One region of the Streptomyces sp. NPDC091377 genome, then DNA from elsewhere that is predicted to be linked to it. Evidence: riboswitches for the same ligand, from Rfam matches in the RefSeq annotation. Region 1 holds a riboswitch; each other region holds the start of a gene.
The links. A riboswitch is a leader RNA that binds a small molecule or an ion and turns the genes downstream of it on or off. The one in region 1 is predicted to bind cyclic di-AMP.
Positions count from the first base shown of each region.

Region 1 (5,854 bases):
CACCCTCGCCGCGAGCCGGCTGCGGCCGGGCGCGCTGCTGCACTGCGCCACCGACTGGGAGCCCTACGCCGAGCAGATGCTGGAGGTGCTCACCGCGCACCCCGGCTTCGAGAACACCCAGGCCGACGGCGGTTTCTCGCCACGACCCGAGTTCCGCCCGCTGACCCGTTTCGAGGGCCAGGGACTTGAGAAGGGTCACCTCGTGAACGATGTGCTCTTCCGGCGCGTACCAGGAACGTTCCCAGTCCTCGGAGAGACCTCCTAGCTGTCGTGAGGGTCGATGTCGTGGCCACCAGTCCCCCCTGCTCGACCTACCCGGTCCATCCCGGCGCTCCCCGGCCCGACACGTCGGCGCGGACCGGACGGTGGTACCGGTGGCGGCGGTGGGGGCAGCGGTACGCACAGGCCCGTCCGACGGCCGGGCTCCGGCTCCGGCAGGGCGCGGTGGCCGTCCTGCTCGCCCTGTCCGGCCTGGTCATCCTCGCGCTGGTCCGCCAGGAGACCGGCACCGAGGGCTTCCTGGTCGGCCTCGGCCTCGCCGTGCTGCCGGTGCCGCTGCTGATCGCCGCGTTCCGCTGGCTGGACCGGGTCGAGCCGGGGCCCTGGCGGCATCTGCTGTTCGCCTTCGCCTGGGGCGCCTGCGCGGCGGCGCTGATCGCGATCGTGACCAACAGCTTCGCGACCCGCTGGATCGCCACCGCGACCGCCGACCCGTCGCGCGCGGACACCCTCGGCGCGACCGTGATAGCGCCGGTCGTGGAGGAGTCCGCGAAGGCCGCCGCGCTGCTGCTGCTCTTCCTGTTCCGCAGACGGCACTTCACCGGCCTCGTGGACGGCGTGGTGATCGCCGGGGTCACCGCGACCGGCTTCGCCTTCACCGAGAACATCCTCTACCTCGGCACCGCCTTCGGCTCCGACCAGTCCGGCGGCGACAGCGGGGGCGTCGCCTCCGTCACGGTCGCCACCTTCTTCGTCCGTGTGATCATGTCGCCGTTCGCGCACCCCCTGTTCACCGTGCTGACCGGCATCGGCTTCGGTGTCGCGGCGGCCACCGGACCGGGCCGACCCCTGCGCAAGGCCCTGCTGCCGCTGGCCGGGCTGCTGCTGGCGATGGGGGTGCACGCCTTCTGGAACGGCTCGGCCGGCTTCGGCGACCACGGCTTCCTCGCGGTCTACGCCGGGTTCATGGTGCCCGTGTTCGGGCTGCTGACCTGGCTGGTGATCTGGGCCCGGCAGCACGAGCTGCGGGTGGTGCGGGAGGAACTGCCCGCGTATGTCGCCACGGGCTGGTTCTCCCCCGCCGAACCGTTCGCGCTGGGCTCGATGCGGGCCCGCCGACTGGCCCGGCGGGACGCGGGCCGGCACCTGGGCCGACCGGCCGCCCGCGCGGTGGCCGCGTACGAGTCGTACGCCACCTCCCTCGCGGTGCTACGGCGCCGGGGCAGCCGCGGCCGGGCGGGCGCCGACTTCGTCCGGCGCGAACGGGAGTTGCTGGACGCGCTGTGGCAGCGCCGCGAGACCGCCCGCCCCGCCCTCGAACAGGCGGCCCGCACCATCGCCCCACCGCCCCCGGTCCCCGCCCCGCCCTGGCAGCCGTGGCCACCCTGGCAGCCCTGGCAGCCCTGGCAGCCGTACGGCGCGGGCGCCTGGCCCCCGCACCCGCACCCGCACCCGCACCCGCACCCGCACCCGCACCACCCTCACGGCGGCCCCGCACCGAACCCGTCGCATCCGTCGCATCCGCCACATCTGCTATATCCGTCGCATCCGTCGCATCCGCTACATCCCCGGCCCACGACAGACCGGCAGCCCTGACGCCGGGGGGTTGTCGTCAGGGCTGCCGGGGTTCGGGGGGCCAGAGGCTCAGCAGGTGTCCAGGGATCGGGGCATCAGCGGAGGCTCTGGGAGCGGAGGCTCACGGCATCAGGGGTTGAGGCCCTTGCCGCGCAGCCAGGACAGCGGGTCGAGGGCGCCGCCGGAACCGGTGTGGACCTCCATGTGGAGGTGGGCTCCGGTGACATTGCCGGTGGCGCCGACGCGGCCGATGACCTCGCCGGTGGTGACCTTCTGGCCGACGCTGACACTGATCGAGGACTGGTGGGCGTACCAGATCTCGGTGCCGTCCTCCAGGGTGAGCACGGTCTTGTAGCCGTACGAACCGTCCCAGCCGGCCTGGGTGATGGTGCCGGTGTGCACGGCCTTGAGCAGCGTGCCGGTGGGGGCGGCGAAGTCGAGACCGGTGTGGTAGCCGGAGGACCACAGCGAACCGGCCTGGCCGTAGGTCGAGGTGAGGGTGTACGAGGAGGTCGGCAGCGCGAACTGCTTGGCCAGCTTGGCCAGTCGCTCGGCCTCGGCCTTCTTGCGGGCCTCCGCCTCGGCCTTCTTCTCGGCCTTCTTCTTCTCGGCGGCGGCCTGGGCCTTGGCCTCCTTCTCCGCCTCGGCCGCCTTGTCGGCGGCGGCCTTCTCGGCGGCGGCCTGGGCGTCCTTGGCGGCCTGCTCCTCGATCTGCTGCTGCTGGTTCTCGGCCTGCGCCATGATCCGGGCGCGCAGCGCCTCCCCGGCGTCGGCGGAAGCCTGCCCGGAGTCGGGCGTGGCCGTGCCGAGGCCGCTGAGCGGGGCGGCGTCGGTCGGGTCGACGGGCTCCGGTTCGGTGTCGTCGGAGCCGAAGGAGACCGAGCCCAGGTCGGGCATGGACAGGGAGACCGGCGGCTTGCCGGTCTGGGCGGTCGCCATGCCACCGGCGCCGACGGCGGCTATGACACCCACGCCGAGCACGGTGGAACTGCGGGCGAGACCGCCGCGCTGCTTGGCGACCCGGTGCCGGCCGCGGACCGGGCGAACGGTCTCCGCGGTCGGGTTCCATTCCTCCCACGGGCCCTCGTCGGTGCGGGGGCCGCCGTAGACGACGGTGCCGGTGTCGTCGGTGCGCTGGGCGGGGACGAACGAGGCCACAGGAGCAGGCCGGTTGGACGCCACGTAGGCGTACTCCTTTCCTTCCCTCTCGCCTACCGGGTTAGCTGACGGGTTCGGAGCAGGAAGGTCTCCTACGCGCGTAAACCGACCATGCGTGCATGGCGGACGACGCCCGATTCACCCCAAGTTGGTGGTTCCCCGGTTCCCTCGCGGGATTCGGCGCTCGCGCGCGGAGCCGACTCTGGTGACGGCTGGTACGACCGCGCTGCGTTATCGGACGTTAATAGAACCCAGGGGTGATTTCCAAGCGGTTCCTCTTGATCCTTCCCGCTCTTACGCCGGACGTAAGGGTCATGAGCGGTTGAAATCGGGCTACTTGACCCCCAGATTTGACGGTCCCGCTACACATCAAAATGGCGATGGTAACGCAGATGTTATGCGGAGGGGGGTCATTCGCTTACCCGCTGTGACGAAGCCGGGAGCCCCTCGGACGCGTCGGCCGGCCGACGCACCGCGAGCAGCGCCATGTCGTCCGTCATCCCGCCCCCGGTGTGCTGCCGCACCTCCTCCGCCAGCGCGGTCAGCAGGGCGTCCGGCCCGGTGAAGGTCCGCCCCAGGAGCCGCATCTCCGGCTCGAAGAAGACGCCGTGTCCGTCGCGCGCCTCCGACAGCCCGTCGGTGAACAGCAGCAGCGTGGCCCCGCCCGGGAACTCCGCCTCCTGCGCCCGGTCCGGCCAGCTGCCCAGCTCCCCCATCCCGAGCGGCAGCGCGGGTTCGACGGACGACAGGGTCCGCACCGTGCCGTCCGCGTGCAGCAGCAGCGGCTCCGGATGCCCCCGGTTCACCACCCGTACGACGCCGCTCCCGTGCGGGATCTCGGCCAGCACGGCGGTGGTGAACCCCTCGAACGCGTCGAGCCCGTCCCGCCGGGTGCCCTCGCGCGCCAGCGCCCGCTCCAGCCGCTCCGCCACCGCCTCCAGCGTCGCCTCCTGCTCCGCGGCCTCCCGGAACCCGCCGATCACCACGGCGACGGCCCCGATCGCACCCATGCCCTTGCCCCGCACGTCCCCGACCACCAGCCGCACCCCGTGCGGAGTGTCCTGTACGGCGTACAGGTCGCCGCCGACGAACGCGCCCGCCTGCGCCGCCTCGTAGCGGGCCGCGATCTCGAAACCGCCGATCCGCTCGTCCGGCTCGGGCAGCACCGCGCGCTGGGCCGCCTCGGCGATCTCCCGGGCCGTGGCGAGCCGCTCGTCGCTGCGGCGGGCGACCATGTTGATCAGCAGGGCGAGTCCGGCGACCGTCACGACCGTGATGGTCTCGGTGAGGGCCTCCGCGCCGTAGTACGAGTCGAGCAGGAGATGCACCAGGAGGACGACCGCCACGGCCACGCATCCGGTGACCAAGGTGTAGCGCCGCCCGAAGAGCGGGGCCGCGACCAGCGGAGCGGCCGTGAAGAACGGCACGGCGGTGAACTGGTTGGGCATGAGCAGCTCGTAGACCAGCCCACCGGCGATCAGCAGCGCGGGCACCAGCCGGACGTAGCGGCGGGTGTAGGAGATACGACGGGTGGGGGCCCCGGTGTGCGGCCCCTCGCCCTGCCCGTCACCCGGCCGCACCACGTGTCTCCCGCGTATGTCCTCGCCGACCACAGCCCCGCCCCATTCGTCCAGAGTTGCCGGAGCGGGGCGGCCGGGCGAGCCGGGCGGGCCGACCGGATGAAACGACAACCGACCTGAGTGAGAGAAGACACCGGAGAACGAGAGGACGCGCCGGGGGTGCGGGAAACACTCAGGGCCGGAATCCTTGATCTGGATTCCGGCCCTGAGCCTTGAGTAGCGGGGACAGGATTTGAACCTGCGACCTCTGGGTTATGAGCCCAGCGAGCTACCGAGCTGCTCCACCCCGCGTCGGTAAACACAACTATACGTCATCCGCGGGACCCCCAGCACCAGGGTTTACGGGGCGTCGGCGTGGGTGAGCGTCTCCCAGGCCACGAAGTGGTCGTCGGTACCGGCCGGACGGGAGTGGGCGACCAGCCTGCGGGTGGCCGGGAGCGGGGTGCCGAGACGGTTCTCCAGCTGGTTGAGGGCGACCTCCAGGTCCGGCCCCATGTCCCGTTCGACCCGGCCGCCGCACAGCCACCCGGGCGCGGGCGCGCCCTCCTGGTACGGCGCGTGCAGCTCCAGCGCCGCCTTGAGCCGCGCGGCGGTGTCGTCGTCGTACAGATCCACGCCCTGGTGCCGGGCCGTCTCGGCGACATGGGCGGTGGCGGCGACGGCGTGCCCGACGTGGGCGAAGCCGCGGCAGGTCTCCTGGGTGAGGCCGTCCTTGCGCAGGTGGAAGAAGGTCGGGACGCGCTCGCGGAAACGTCTGAGGGCGGCGTCGAAGGTCGCGCGGTCCTCCAGGAACACGGCGATGGAGAGGGCGGCGTCGGTGGTGACGAGGTCCCGGCCGCCGTCGCGGTCGGGAGCGCGCCCGGTGACGTACGGGAGGTGGGCGGTGCGGAGCATGGCCTCGAAGCGGCGCACCCGGTCCTCGGGCCAGTCGGCGCCGGGGGTGTGCCGGACGATCTCGGCGGCCCGCGCCCAGGTGCTGCCCGCCCACCCGGCCTGGAGCCCGGCGTCGGCGTGGGTGTGCCGCTTCAGCCGTGCCGACCAGGCGTCCATGATCTCGGTGGCCTTCGCGGCATGCCGCCGTTCGCCGGTGACGGTGAACAGCAGGGCCTGGGTGTAGGCGGCGATGGCGTCCTCACGCTCCTCGACACAGCCGGGGCCCGCGTGGTCGCCGGACGGGCAGGACACGTCCGTACGGGGGCGGGCCCGGTACTCGTGGGAGCCGTACCTGCTGTCGCGCATGTCGCGATACGCCTTCAGCCAGGGTCGGCGGCCCGAGGTGACCCGCTCGCGCAGGGCGTCGAGCTGGGCTCCCCCGACCAGGA
Region 1 is NZ_JBIVUE010000008.1:21,347-27,200, forward strand. It holds gene trmB (tRNA (guanosine(46)-N7)-methyltransferase TrmB) at 1-265, shown strand, start outside; gene ACIQNG_RS19010 (PrsW family intramembrane metalloprotease) at 286-1,815, shown strand; gene ACIQNG_RS19015 (M23 family metallopeptidase) at 1,924-2,976, opposite strand; cyclic di-AMP (ydaO/yuaA leader) riboswitch at 2,988-3,145, opposite strand; gene ACIQNG_RS19020 (PP2C family protein-serine/threonine phosphatase) at 3,363-4,532, opposite strand; tRNA gene ACIQNG_RS19025 (tRNA-Met) at 4,750-4,823, opposite strand; gene ACIQNG_RS19030 (alginate lyase family protein) at 4,872-5,854, opposite strand, start outside.

Region 2 (5,854 bases), on a different contig from region 1:
CCAACAACCAGCTCGACACCCAGCTCGCCGGCCTCACCGCCGAGGCCGACGACTTCGCCGACCGCGCCAGCCGCACCCAGGAACGCATCGACCTGAAGGCGGCGCAGGCGGCCGAGAAGAAGCGGGCGGCGGAGGAGGCGGCCCGCAAGGAGCGGCAACGCCCGAAGTTCGCCCTCCCGGTCGCGCAGAACGGGCTGAGCGCCTACTACGGCCAGTCCGGCATCAATTGGATGTCCCTGCACAGCGGCATCGACTTCCCCGTCTCCTACGGCACCCCCGTGATGGCCGCGACCGACGGCACCGTACGCACCCAGTTCGACGCCGCCTACGGCACGATGGTGATCCTCACGGCGATGGACGGCACGGAGACCTGGTACTGCCACCTGTCCAGCTACGCGGTGGCCTCCGGTACGACGGTCAAGGCCGGCGACACCATCGCGTACTCCGGTGATTCCGGCAACTCGACCGGCCCGCACCTGCACTTCGAGGTACGGCCGGGCGGGGGCGCCGCGGTGGACCCGCTGGCCTGGCTGCGCAGCCACGGCCTCGACCCGACCTGAGCACCGCCCCTTCAGAGCCGCCCCCTTCAGAGCCGACCGGTGCCGGGCCCTACCGCCCCTTTCCCCAGCCGACCGGTGCCGGGCCCTACAGCGCCCCGCACCGGCAACGGCCCTTCCTCCTCCGGCTACAGCTTCTCCACCGGCGCGTACCGCAGCAGCAGCCGCTTCGGCTTGGTGTCCCCGAAGTCGATCGTCGCCTCCGCGTTCGACCCCGTCCCCTTCACGCCGACCACCGTGCCCAGCCCGAACTGGTCGTGCGTCACCCGGTCCCCCACCGTCAGCGGGACCACCGGCTTCTCGGACGTCCTGCGGGTGGCGAAGCCCGAGGCGCCGGACGCCGACGAGCGGGAGCGGGACGACGACAGCGACGCCGCCACGCCCCCGGCCGGCCCGGAGGAGACGGGCGCGACGGCACCCGTGCGCTTCCAGTCGACATGGGTGGGCGGGATCTCCTCCAGGAAGCGGGAGGGCGGGTTGTACGACGGCTGCCCCCAGGCGCTGCGCATCGCCGAGCGGGTGAGGTAGAGCCGCTCCCGCGCGCGGGTGATGCCGACGTACGCCAGACGCCGCTCCTCCTCCAGCTCCTTGGCCTGGCCGAGGGCGCGCATGTGCGGGAAGACGCCGTCCTCCATGCCGGTGAGGAAGACGACCGGGAATTCGAGGCCCTTGGCGGTGTGCAGGGTCATCAGGGTGATGACACCGGCGCCGTCCTCCTCGTCCGGGATCTGGTCGGAGTCGGCGACCAGCGCGACCTGCTCCAGGAAGTCGGAGAGTGTGCCCCGCTCCTCCTCACCGCGCTCCTGCTCGAACTCCATGGCGACGGCCGCGAGTTCCTGGAGGTTCTCGATCCGGGTCTCGTCCTGCGGGTCGGTGGACGCCTGCAACTCGGCCAGGTAGCCGGTGCGTTCCAGCACGGCCTCCAGGACGGTGGCCGGTCCGGCGCCGGACTCCACGACGGTCCGCAGATCCTCCATCAGCGTGTTGAACCGCTTGACCGCGTTGGTGGACCGGGCGGCCATGCCGTACGCCTCGTCCACCCGCTTGAGCGCCTGCGGGAAACTGATCTTCTCGCGCTGGGAGAGCGCGTCGATCATCGCCTCCGCGCGGTCGCCGATGCCCCGCTTGGGGACATTGAGGATACGGCGCAGCGGCACCGAGTCCTCGGGGTTGGCGAGCACCCGCAGATAGGCCAGGACGTCCCTGACCTCCTTGCGCTCGTAGAAGCGGACACCGCCGACGACCTTGTACGGCAGGCCGACGCGGATGAAGATCTCCTCGAAGACACGGGACTGGGCGTTCGTCCGGTAGAAGACGGCGACGTCGCCCGCCTTGGCCTCGCCCGCGTCGGTGAGACGGTCTATCTCCTCGGCGACGAACTGCGCCTCGTCGTGCTCGGTGTCGGCGACATAGCCGGTGATGCGCGCGCCCGCGCCCGCGTTGGTCCACAGGTTCTTGGGGCGGCGGGACTCGTTGCGCTCGATGACCGCGTTGGCGGCGGTGAGGATCGTCTGGGTGGAGCGGTAGTTCTGCTCCAGCAGGATCGTCGTCGCGTTCGGGTAGTCCTCCTCGAACTGGAGGATGTTGCGGATCGTCGCGCCGCGGAAGGCGTAGATCGACTGGTCGGCGTCGCCCACCACGCACAGCTCGGCGGGGGGCAGGTCGTCCTCGCCGGGCGGGGTGGACTCGTCGTGCTCACCGGTGCCGACCAGTTCGCGGACCAGCGCGTACTGGGCGTGGTTGGTGTCCTGGTACTCGTCCACCAGGACGTGGCGGAAGCGGCGGCGGTAGTGCTCGGCGACATCGGGGAACGCGCGCAGCAGGTTGACCGTGGTCATGATCAGGTCGTCGAAGTCGAGCGCGTTCGCCTCACGCAGCCGCGACTGGTACAGCGCGTACGCCTGGGCCAGGGTCTTCTCAAAACCGTCCGTGGCCTGGGCGGCGAAGTCCTCCTCGTCGATCAGCTCGTTCTTCAGATTGCTGATCTTGGCGCTGAAGGACTTGGGCGGATAGCGCTTGGGGTCGAGATCCAGGTCACGGCAGACCAGGGCCATCAGCCGCTTGGAGTCGGCCGCGTCGTAGATCGAGAACGAGGACGTGAACCCGAGCCGCTTGGACTCCCGCCGCAGGATCCGTACGCAGGCGCTGTGGAACGTCATCACCCACATCGCGTTCGCGCGCGGGCCGACGAGCTGCTCCACGCGCTCCTTCATCTCGCCCGCGGCCTTGTTGGTGAAGGTGATCGCGAGGATCTGGCCGGGGTGGACGCTCCGCTCGGCGAGCAGATAGGCGATGCGGTGGGTGAGCACCCGGGTCTTGCCGGAGCCGGCACCGGCCACGATGAGCAGGGGGGTGCCGGAGTGGGCCACCGCCGCGCGCTGGTTCTCGTTCAGCCCCTCCAGGAGGGCCGCCGGGTCGAGGGCGGGGCGCGGGGCTCCGTCGCGGTAGTACCCGTCCCGGGGCGGGGGCGTGTCGAACTTTCCGCCGAACAGATCGTCCGGAACCGGCTCCGGTACGTGTTCGTCCTCGGGCGGAGGCGGAGGTTCCTCCTCATGCCCACGGGGGGCCTGGAGGTTCGCCAGGAAGCTGTCGTCAAAGAGGCTGCTCATCGCTCTCCGAGTCTAGGCCGCCCCACTGACAACCCGGGCCGCCTCCCGAAGATCCCGCGCGGAAGGGCGCACTCGGGCCACTCGGGGCGCTGGGGCCACTGGGGCCGCTGGGGCCGCTGGGGGCTCCGGGGCCGCCAGGGCCGCTGGTGGCGCTGGGGCCGCCGGGGCCGCTGGTGGCGCTGGGGCCGCTGGTGGCGCTGGGGCCGCTCGGGCAGGCGCGGGCAGTCGCGGGCCACTCGGAACGCCCCGCACACACCAGCCCAGCCCAGCCCGTCACCGTCCGTGACACCCCGTACCCCTCACCGAAAGGTCACGAAAATGTATCGGGCATATCACCCACCAACCTTCACAGGTGCCACACGAGTTGGCTAGCGTGCCGGGCAGGCCGACCGGCCCCCTCCGGCGAACCCCGCCGGGCCGTCCGGCCACCGCCGAGTCCGGCGCGCCCTCGTGGGCGACCGGAGCCGGGGACCCACCGAACCTCCGGGGTGAATCGGTCCGCACCTCCCGCGCGGAGGGGACCGTAGGGCAACCCTTCCGAACCGTCCGCCCGAACCCGACAGCTCACCCGGTAGGCGGCCCATGGAAGGAGTCGCCTCCTTGGCGTCGCACCGCAAGTCGTCCCCCTCGGCCCCGCGCGTGGCCGGTGTACGGACCCCCGTCCTGGCCACCGCCGCCCTCACCTCCGTCGCCCTGCTCTCCCAGACCGCCACCGCCGCCCCCACGGACGACAAGCCGAGCCTGGAGGAGATCGAGAAGAAGGTCGACGACCTCTACCGGCAGGCCGAGTCGGCGACGGAGAAGTACAACGCGGCCAAGGAGAAGACCGCCAAGCAGCGCACCCGCGTCGACACCCTGCTGGACGACGTCGCCCGGCGCATGCAGAAGCTGAACGACGCCCGCGAGGAACTGGGTTCGCACGCCGCCGCCCAGTACCGCACCGGGGCCGCCGCCCCCGACACCGCGACCTTCCTGCTCGCGGACACCCCGCAGGACTACTTCGACCGGACCCAGCTCATGGGCCGGCTCACCGAGCGCCAGAAGAGCGCGGTGGACGACTACTTCACCCAGCAGTCCGCGACCATGGAGAAGCGCCGGGAGGCGAGCGAGAGCCTGGCGTCGCTCACCGAGACGCAGGGCGATCTCAGGACGGCCAAGGCGACGGTCCGGACGAAACTCTCCGACGCGCGCGAACTGCTGTCGCGGCTCACCGCCGAGGAGAAGGCCCGCCTCGCGGAGATCGAGAGGAAGAAGCAGGAGGAGGCCGAGCGCAAGGCCGCGGAACTGGCCCGGCAGCAGGCGGAGGAAGAACGCCGCCAAGAGGAGCGCCGCCAGGAAGAGCGGCGCCAGGAGGAGCGGAGCGACACGGACCCGCCGTCGGGATCGACCGGCGGCGGCCCGGCCCCCGTCCCCGACACCCAGACCCCCGCCCCCGCCCCTGCTCCCGATGCCTCGTACGCCGCCAAGGCGGAGAAGGCGATCGGGTTCGCCCGCGCGCAGACGGGCAAGCCGTACGTCTGGGGCGCCACCGGCCCCGGCTCCTACGACTGCTCCGGCCTCACCCAGGCCGCCTGGAAGGCCGCCGACGTGGACCTCCCACGCACCACCTACGACCAGGTCGACGCCGGCACCACGGTCCCCGTCTCCGCCGCCCGCCCCGGCGACCTGGTGTTCTTCTACGACGACCTCACCCACGTCGGCCTCTACATCGGCAACGGCAAGATGATCCACGCCCCGAAGCCGGGGGCGTACGTACGGGAGGAGTCGATCTTCTACGACGGCGAGTCCTCGATCCACAGCGTGGTACGCCCGGCGTAGGAACCGTACGCCCGGCGTAGAAACCACACGGGACCGCCGCAGACGGTCAGCGCCATGGCAGCGACGGCGTCGCGCGCCCGCGTGGAATTGCGGGGGCGCCCGTGCGCGCCCCCGCCCTCCCCGCCTCCGCGCTCCCTACCATCGGCCCATGTCCGGCACCCCCACCCCTTCCCCGCGCGCCTGGTGGGCGCGGCGTCCGCCCGCGGCCGGGGCCGCCGTGATGGCGACCGGCATCGTGTCGATCGGGCTGCGTCTGACCGGGTACGAGGTGCTGTCCAGGATCCTGCTGGTGGTGGCCGGGGTCCTGTGGATCGCGCTGGCGGCGGACTTCGCCGCGCGGCTGCTGCGGGACCGCCCGGGGTGGCTGCGGGACGCCGGGACGCCCGCCGCGCTCACCGCCGTCGCCGCGACCGGCGTACTCGGTACCCGGCTCTCCCTGCTCGGCTGGCAGCACCTCGCCGAGGCCCTGCTGGCGCTGGCCGCGCTGCTGTGGCCGGTACTGATCGTGCAGGCCGCGGCGCAGTGGCGGGCGGACATGCCGGGCTCGGTGTTCCTGGGCTGTGTGGCCACCGAGGGCCTCGCGGTGCTGGGTGCCACGCTCGCGGCGGCGGAGGGGTCCGCCTGGCTCGCGCACGCCGCGATGGTGATGTTCTGGCTCGGGCTCGTCCTCTACGCCTTCGCCCTGACCCGTTTCGACTACCGCCAGGTGTGGCGGGGGCCGGGCGACCACTGGATGGCGGGCGGTGGGCTCGCGATCTCGGCACTGGCCGGGTCCCAGCTGGTCCTGGCCGACAGCCCGTCCCTCTACCTCTGGAACTCCGACGGCCAGGGCGTCCTGCGCGACACCACCACCGCCGTGCTCACACTCGC
Region 2 is NZ_JBIVUE010000001.1:378,924-384,777, reverse strand. It holds gene ACIQNG_RS01825 (M23 family metallopeptidase) at 1-560, shown strand, start outside; gene pcrA (DNA helicase PcrA) at 686-3,166, opposite strand; cyclic di-AMP (ydaO/yuaA leader) riboswitch at 3,586-3,760, shown strand; gene ACIQNG_RS01815 (NlpC/P60 family protein) at 3,767-4,984, shown strand; gene ACIQNG_RS01810 (tellurite resistance/C4-dicarboxylate transporter family protein) at 5,133-5,854, shown strand, end outside.
Region 2: another riboswitch for cyclic di-AMP. It lies ahead of ACIQNG_RS01815 (NlpC/P60 family protein); the one in region 1 lies ahead of ACIQNG_RS19015 (M23 family metallopeptidase).

Region 3 (5,854 bases), on a different contig from region 1:
GGCCGGCGGCTCACTCAACGGCACCACCAGCTTCGAGCGCACCAACTACTTCGAGACCATGCCCACCCACCAGCTGGAGCTGGCGCTCTGGCTGGAGGCCGACCGGATGGGCTCGCTGCTGACCGCCCTGGACGAGGAGTCCATGGAGAACCAGCGGGACGTCGTCAAGAACGAGCGCCGCCAGCGCTACGACAACGTTCCCTACGGCACCGCTTTCGAGAAGCTCACCGCCCTCGCCTACCCGGAGGGCCACCCCTACCACCACACGCCGATCGGCTCCATGGCCGACCTGGACGCGGCGACCCTGGACGACGCGCGCGCGTTCTTCCGGACGTACTACGCGCCCAACAACGCGGTGCTGTCCGTGGTCGGTGACATCGATCCCGAGCAGACGCTCGCCTGGATCGAGAAGTACTTCGGCTCCATCCCCGGGCACGACGGCAAGGCCGCCCCGCGGGACGGGGCGCTGCCGCAGATCATCGGCGAGCAGCTCCGCGAGGTCATCGAGGAGGAGGTCCCCGCGCGCGCCCTGATGGCCGCCTACCGCCTCCCCGAGGACGGCACGCGCGCGTGTGACGCGGTCGACCTGGCGCTGACCGTCCTGGGCGGCGGCGAGTCGTCCCGGCTGTACAACCGTCTCGTACGCCGTGACCGTACGGCCGTGGCGGCGGGCTTCGGTCTGCTGCGGCTGGCCGGGGCGCCCTCCCTGGGCTGGCTGGACGTGAAGACGTCCGGGGACGTCGAGGTGCCCGTCATCGAGGCCGCCATCGACGAGGAGCTGGCCCGCTTCGCCGCGGAGGGCCCCACGGCCGAGGAGATGGAGCGCGCCCAGGCCCAGCTGGAACGCGAGTGGCTGGACCGGCTCGGCACGGTCGCGGGCCGCGCCGACGAACTGTGCCGTTACGCGGTCCTGTTCGGCGACCCGCAGCTCGCCCTGACCGCCGTGCAGCGCGTCCTGGAGGTGACCGCCGAGGACGTCCAGAAGGTCGCCAAGGAGCGGCTGCGGCCCGACAACCGCGCGGTGCTCGTCTACGAGCCCACCGCCCCGGAGGCGGACCAGACCGACGGCGCGGAAGCCGCCGCCAGCGACGACACCGAGGAGGCGGCCCAGTGAGCGCGCCGGCCCAGATGGAGTTCCACCCCCAGCCGCAGGCCGGTGACGCCCGCCCCTGGGCTTTCCCCGCGCCCGCGCGCGGAGCGCTCGGCAACGGTCTTACGGTGCTGCGCTGTCACCGCCCCGGCCAGCAGGTCGTCGCCGTCGAGGTGCTGCTGGACGCCCCGCTGGACGCCGAGCCGGCCGGTCTGGACGGGGTGGCCACGATCATGGCCCGCGCGTTCTCCGAGGGCACCGACAAGCACTCCGCCGAGGAGTTCGCCGCCGAGCTGGAGCGCTGCGGCGCCACCCTGGACGCGCACGCCGACCACCCCGGCGTACGCCTCAGCCTGGAAGTCCCGGCCTCCCGGCTGGCGAAGGCCCTCGCGCTGCTCGCCGACGCCCTGCGCGCGCCCGCGTTCGCGGACAGCGAGGTCGAGCGGCTGGTGCGCAACCGCCTGGACGAGATCCCGCACGAGCTGGCCAACCCCTCGCGCCGGGCGGCCAAGGAGCTGTCCAAGGAGCTGTTCCCGCCCACCTCGCGCATGTCCCGCCCGCGCCAGGGCACCGAGGACACGGTTTCCGGCATCGACTCCGCCGCCGTACGCGCCTTCTACGAGAAGCATGTGCGTCCCGCGACCGGCACCGTCGTGGTCGTCGGCGATCTGACCGGTGTCGACCTCGACACGCTGCTCGGGGACACGCTGGGCGCCTGGACGGGCTCCTCTGCCGCGCCGCGCCCGGTGCCGTCGGTCGGCGCCGACGACACCGGCCGGATCGTCATCGTGGACCGGCCCGGGGCCGTGCAGACCCAGCTGCTCATCGGCCGCGTCGGATCCGACCGGCACGACCGTGTCTGGCCCGCCCAAGTGCTCGGCACGTACTGCCTGGGCGGCACGCTCACCTCGCGCCTGGACCGGGTCCTGCGCGAGGAGAAGGGCTACACGTACGGGATCCGGGCGTTCGGGCAGGTCCTGCGGTCCGCTCCCGACGGCACGGGCGTCTCCATGCTCGCCATCAGCGGCTCGGTCGACACGCCGAACACCGGACCGGCCCTGGACGACCTGTGGACGGTGCTGCGCACGCTCGCGGCGGAGGGCCTGACCGACGCCGAGCGGGACGTCGCCGTGCAGAACCTGGTGGGTGTGGCGCCGCTCAAGTACGAGACCGCAGCGGCGGTCGCGGGCACGCTGGCGGACCAGGTCGAGCAGCACCTGCCCGACGACTTCCAGGCGACGCTCTATCAGCAGCTCGCGGCCACCGGCACGGTGGAGGCCACGGCGGCCGTGGTCAACGCCTTCCCCGTGGACCGTCTGGTGACGATCCTCGTGGGTGACGCCGCTCAGATCAAGGAGCCCGTCGAGGCTCTCGGGATCGGTCAAGTCACCGTCGTGGCCGCCGAGTAGGCGACCGGGCGGGCCGCCCGGCAGGGCGGTCGCTCGGACGGCGGCCGACATGCCGTACGCGCGTGCGAGGGCCCCGGGTGGCGGGAGACGCCACCCGGGGCCCTCGCGTCGTACTCCGAAGCGTCCTGAGGCGCCCAGAGGCGTTCTGAGGCGTCCAGAGACGAGCCCGAGAGGAGCCCGAGAGGAACCTGGCACGTGCCTGAGAGGAGCCCGGGAACGAGCCCGGGAACGAGCCCGGGACGAGCATGAGTCGGGCGCGAGTCGAACCCGAGTCGAACGCGAACCGGGCCCGAAGCGGCCCGCGAGGTGTCCGAATTGGGGGAGAGGTTGCCTGTCTGCACTGTGGCGTACGCAACAAAAACGCGGATCTGTTTGGGGTTCGAATGATCGCCGCCTTAGCGTCATCCCGGCTGTTCGTCATGCAGCGCGCCGCATCCGCGGCACCGGACAGCCATCGCCGAGTCCCTGAGGCGCGAGCCAAAGGGGAGCCGGGGACCCATCGCAGTCCCTGGGGTGAATCGGACGCCCGCGCGTGAGCGAGGGGGTCCGTAGGAGACCTTCCTGCTCCGAACCCGTCAGCTAACCCGGTAGGCGAGAGGGAAGGAAAGGACCAGCCACTTCATGGCGTTCACTCGCGCCACCGGGAAGCACCGGCGACCCACCCGTCTGCAGAGCACCACCGCCCGCGCGGCCGGGGTCGCGGCCCTCACCACCACCGGGGTCGTCGGCACCTTCGCCGCCCCGGCACTGGCCGCGGGACAGCCCGCCCAGCAGCCCGGTCTGTCGCCCGTCATCAGCATCGACGACTCGGTCGCCGAGCAGATCGACGCCCAGGCGTCGGCCCAGATGGAAGCCGCCCGGGTGAAAGCCGAGGCCGAGGCCCGCAAGAAGGCCCAGGCCGAGGCCAAGAAGCGGGCCGTGGAGCAGGCCGAGAGGGAGCGCGAGGCCGAGGAGCGCGCCGCCCGCGAGGCCGAGCGCGAGCGCCTGAACCGTTTCGTCTCCCCGGTCGGCGGCTCGTACGTGTCGACCAGCTACCAGGCCAACAGCGGCCTGTGGTCCTCCGGCAGCCACACCGGCATCGACTTCCACGCCTCCGTGGGCACCGTCATCCAGTCCGTCGGCTCCGGCACCGTGGTCGAGGCCGGCTGGGGCAACGCGTACGGCAATCAAGTCGTGATCAAGATGAATGACGGCACGTACACCCAGTACGCGCACCTCTCCTCGATCAGCGTGTCGGCCGGGCAGGTCGTCGAGCCGGGCCAGCAGATCGGCCTGGCCGGTGACACCGGCAACGTCACCGGGGCGCACCTGCACTTCGAGGCCCGCAGCACCTCCGAGTACGGCTCCGACATCGACCCGCTGTCCTACCTCCGCGCGCGCGGCGTCTCCCTCTGACGGCCTCGGCCCTCTGACGGCGTGGCGTTCTGACGTTCCACCTCTTCGCGCGCCTGCACGGTGTGACAAAAGCCCCGGCTCCCCGAGCCGGGGCTTTTGCCGTTTCGGACAGCCGCCCTGTCCAAAAAATATCCCCGGAATCCGGCCCGCCATCGGAAATTCCGGCTCATTGCAATAGAGTCACTGTCCACACGTCGATCGTGGGAGTTTTCGCGGTGATTAAGGCGGAGGTCGGTCATGCGTATTCCGGCGCACTCGGTGTGCACGGCGATCCGGGACGACATCATCGCCGGTGTCTACGAACGCGGCGCCCGGCTCACCGAGGAAGTCCTCGCCCGCCGCTACGGCGTCTCCCGCGTCCCCGTCCGTGAGGCCCTGCGCACCCTGGAGGCCGAGGGCTTCGTCGTCACCCGGCGCCACGCGGGCGCGTGCGTGGCGGAACCCACCGAGCAGGAGGCCGCCGACCTGCTGGAGATGCGGGCGCTCCTGGAGCCCCTCGCCGCCGCGCGGGCCGCACAGCGGCGTACGGAGGCCCATCTGAAGGTGCTGCGCGGCTTGGTCCGGCTCGGCCAGGAACGGACCCGCAGGGGCAGCAGTGACGATCTGCGCTCCCTGGGGAGCTGGTTCCACGAGACCCTGGCCCAGTCGTCCGGCAGCCCCTCCCTGGTCGCGATGCTCACCCAGCTCCGGCACAAGATCGCCTGGATGTACGCCGTGGAGGTGCCGGCCGCGCCCCACGAGTCCTGGGCCGAGCACGGCGCCATCGTGGACGCCGTCACGCGCGGGGACGCCGAACGCGCGCGGGCCCTCACCGCGCTGCACGCCGAGCGCACCACGTCCGCCCACCGCCTCCGCTTCCCCGGCGGCAGCCAGGACCGTGTGAGGACTTCGCAACCTCCCGTAAACATGACGGGCCAGCGGCTTTAACAAAAGCGCCGTATACAAAGAAGAGGGAATTCGAGGGCGGCTATTTCGGTTGCCCTTTTCCGGCGTGCCGTGACCTTGCTTATGCGCGGCGCGGACTTTATGACGCGAGCCGTGGATCGGTAGGGGCGGGAAACCCGGCCGACGCGTGCCGGGTGAATACACAACAAAGCCGCGTCGCCGGCTGGGGCGACGCGGCTTCGGCGTCCGCTGCCGCCGCCCGTCGTGCGCGGGGGCGGACGTGCGGACCGTTTCAGACGGTCTCGGGAAGCTCCTCAAGCCCTTCCGAGACCAGCTTGGCCAGGCGGTCGAGGGCCGCGTCGGCGCCCTCGGCGGCGGAGGCCAGGACGACCTCCTCGCCACCCTTGGCGCCCAGGCCGAGCACGGCCAGCATGGAGGCCGCGTTGACGGGGTCGCCGTCGGCCTTGGCGATCGTCACGGGAACCCCGGAAGCCGTGGCGGCCCGGACGAAGATGGAGGCGGGGCGGGCGTGGAGACCCTCGGCCCAGCCGACGTTGACGCGGCGCTCAGCCATGCGATGCTGCCCTTCAGTGTGCTCGGGTTGTCTAGACCAGTGTTCCATATCGTGGGGCGTGCCAGGAGCGTACGTCCGGGGGCCCCGGCGACCCCCCGGACCACGGCCCGCTCGGCCCCATCGCTCCCTGGCCCTGCCCCCCGGCATCGGCACCGACACCACCCCCCGCCCACGAACCCCACAGGCCCGCCGCCGTCCCCCCGGACGGCCTCGCGCCGTTGTCGTAGGCGAGCCGTACTCTGGGGCCCATGCAGACGTCGGCGGACCGGCAGGACCGGCACGAGTACCCCGCCCACTGGGAGGCGGACGTCGTGCTGCGCGACGGCGGCACCGCGCGCGTCAGGCCCATCACCGTCGATGACGCCGACCGCCTGGTCAGCTTCTACGAGCAGGTCTCGGACGAGTCGAAGTACTACCGCTTCTTCGCGCCTTACCCGAGGCTCTCCGCCAAGGACGTCCACCGCTTCACCCACCACGACTTCGTGGACCGGGTGGGGCTCG
Region 3 is NZ_JBIVUE010000024.1:59,155-65,008, reverse strand. It holds gene ACIQNG_RS34550 (M16 family metallopeptidase) at 1-1,114, shown strand, start outside; gene ACIQNG_RS34545 (M16 family metallopeptidase) at 1,129-2,499, shown strand; cyclic di-AMP (ydaO/yuaA leader) riboswitch at 2,945-3,108, shown strand; gene ACIQNG_RS34540 (M23 family metallopeptidase) at 3,121-3,894, shown strand; gene ACIQNG_RS34535 (GntR family transcriptional regulator) at 4,132-4,821, shown strand; gene ACIQNG_RS34530 (HPr family phosphocarrier protein) at 5,072-5,353, opposite strand; gene ACIQNG_RS34525 (GNAT family N-acetyltransferase) at 5,602-5,854, shown strand, end outside.
Region 3: another riboswitch for cyclic di-AMP. It lies ahead of ACIQNG_RS34540 (M23 family metallopeptidase); the one in region 1 lies ahead of ACIQNG_RS19015 (M23 family metallopeptidase).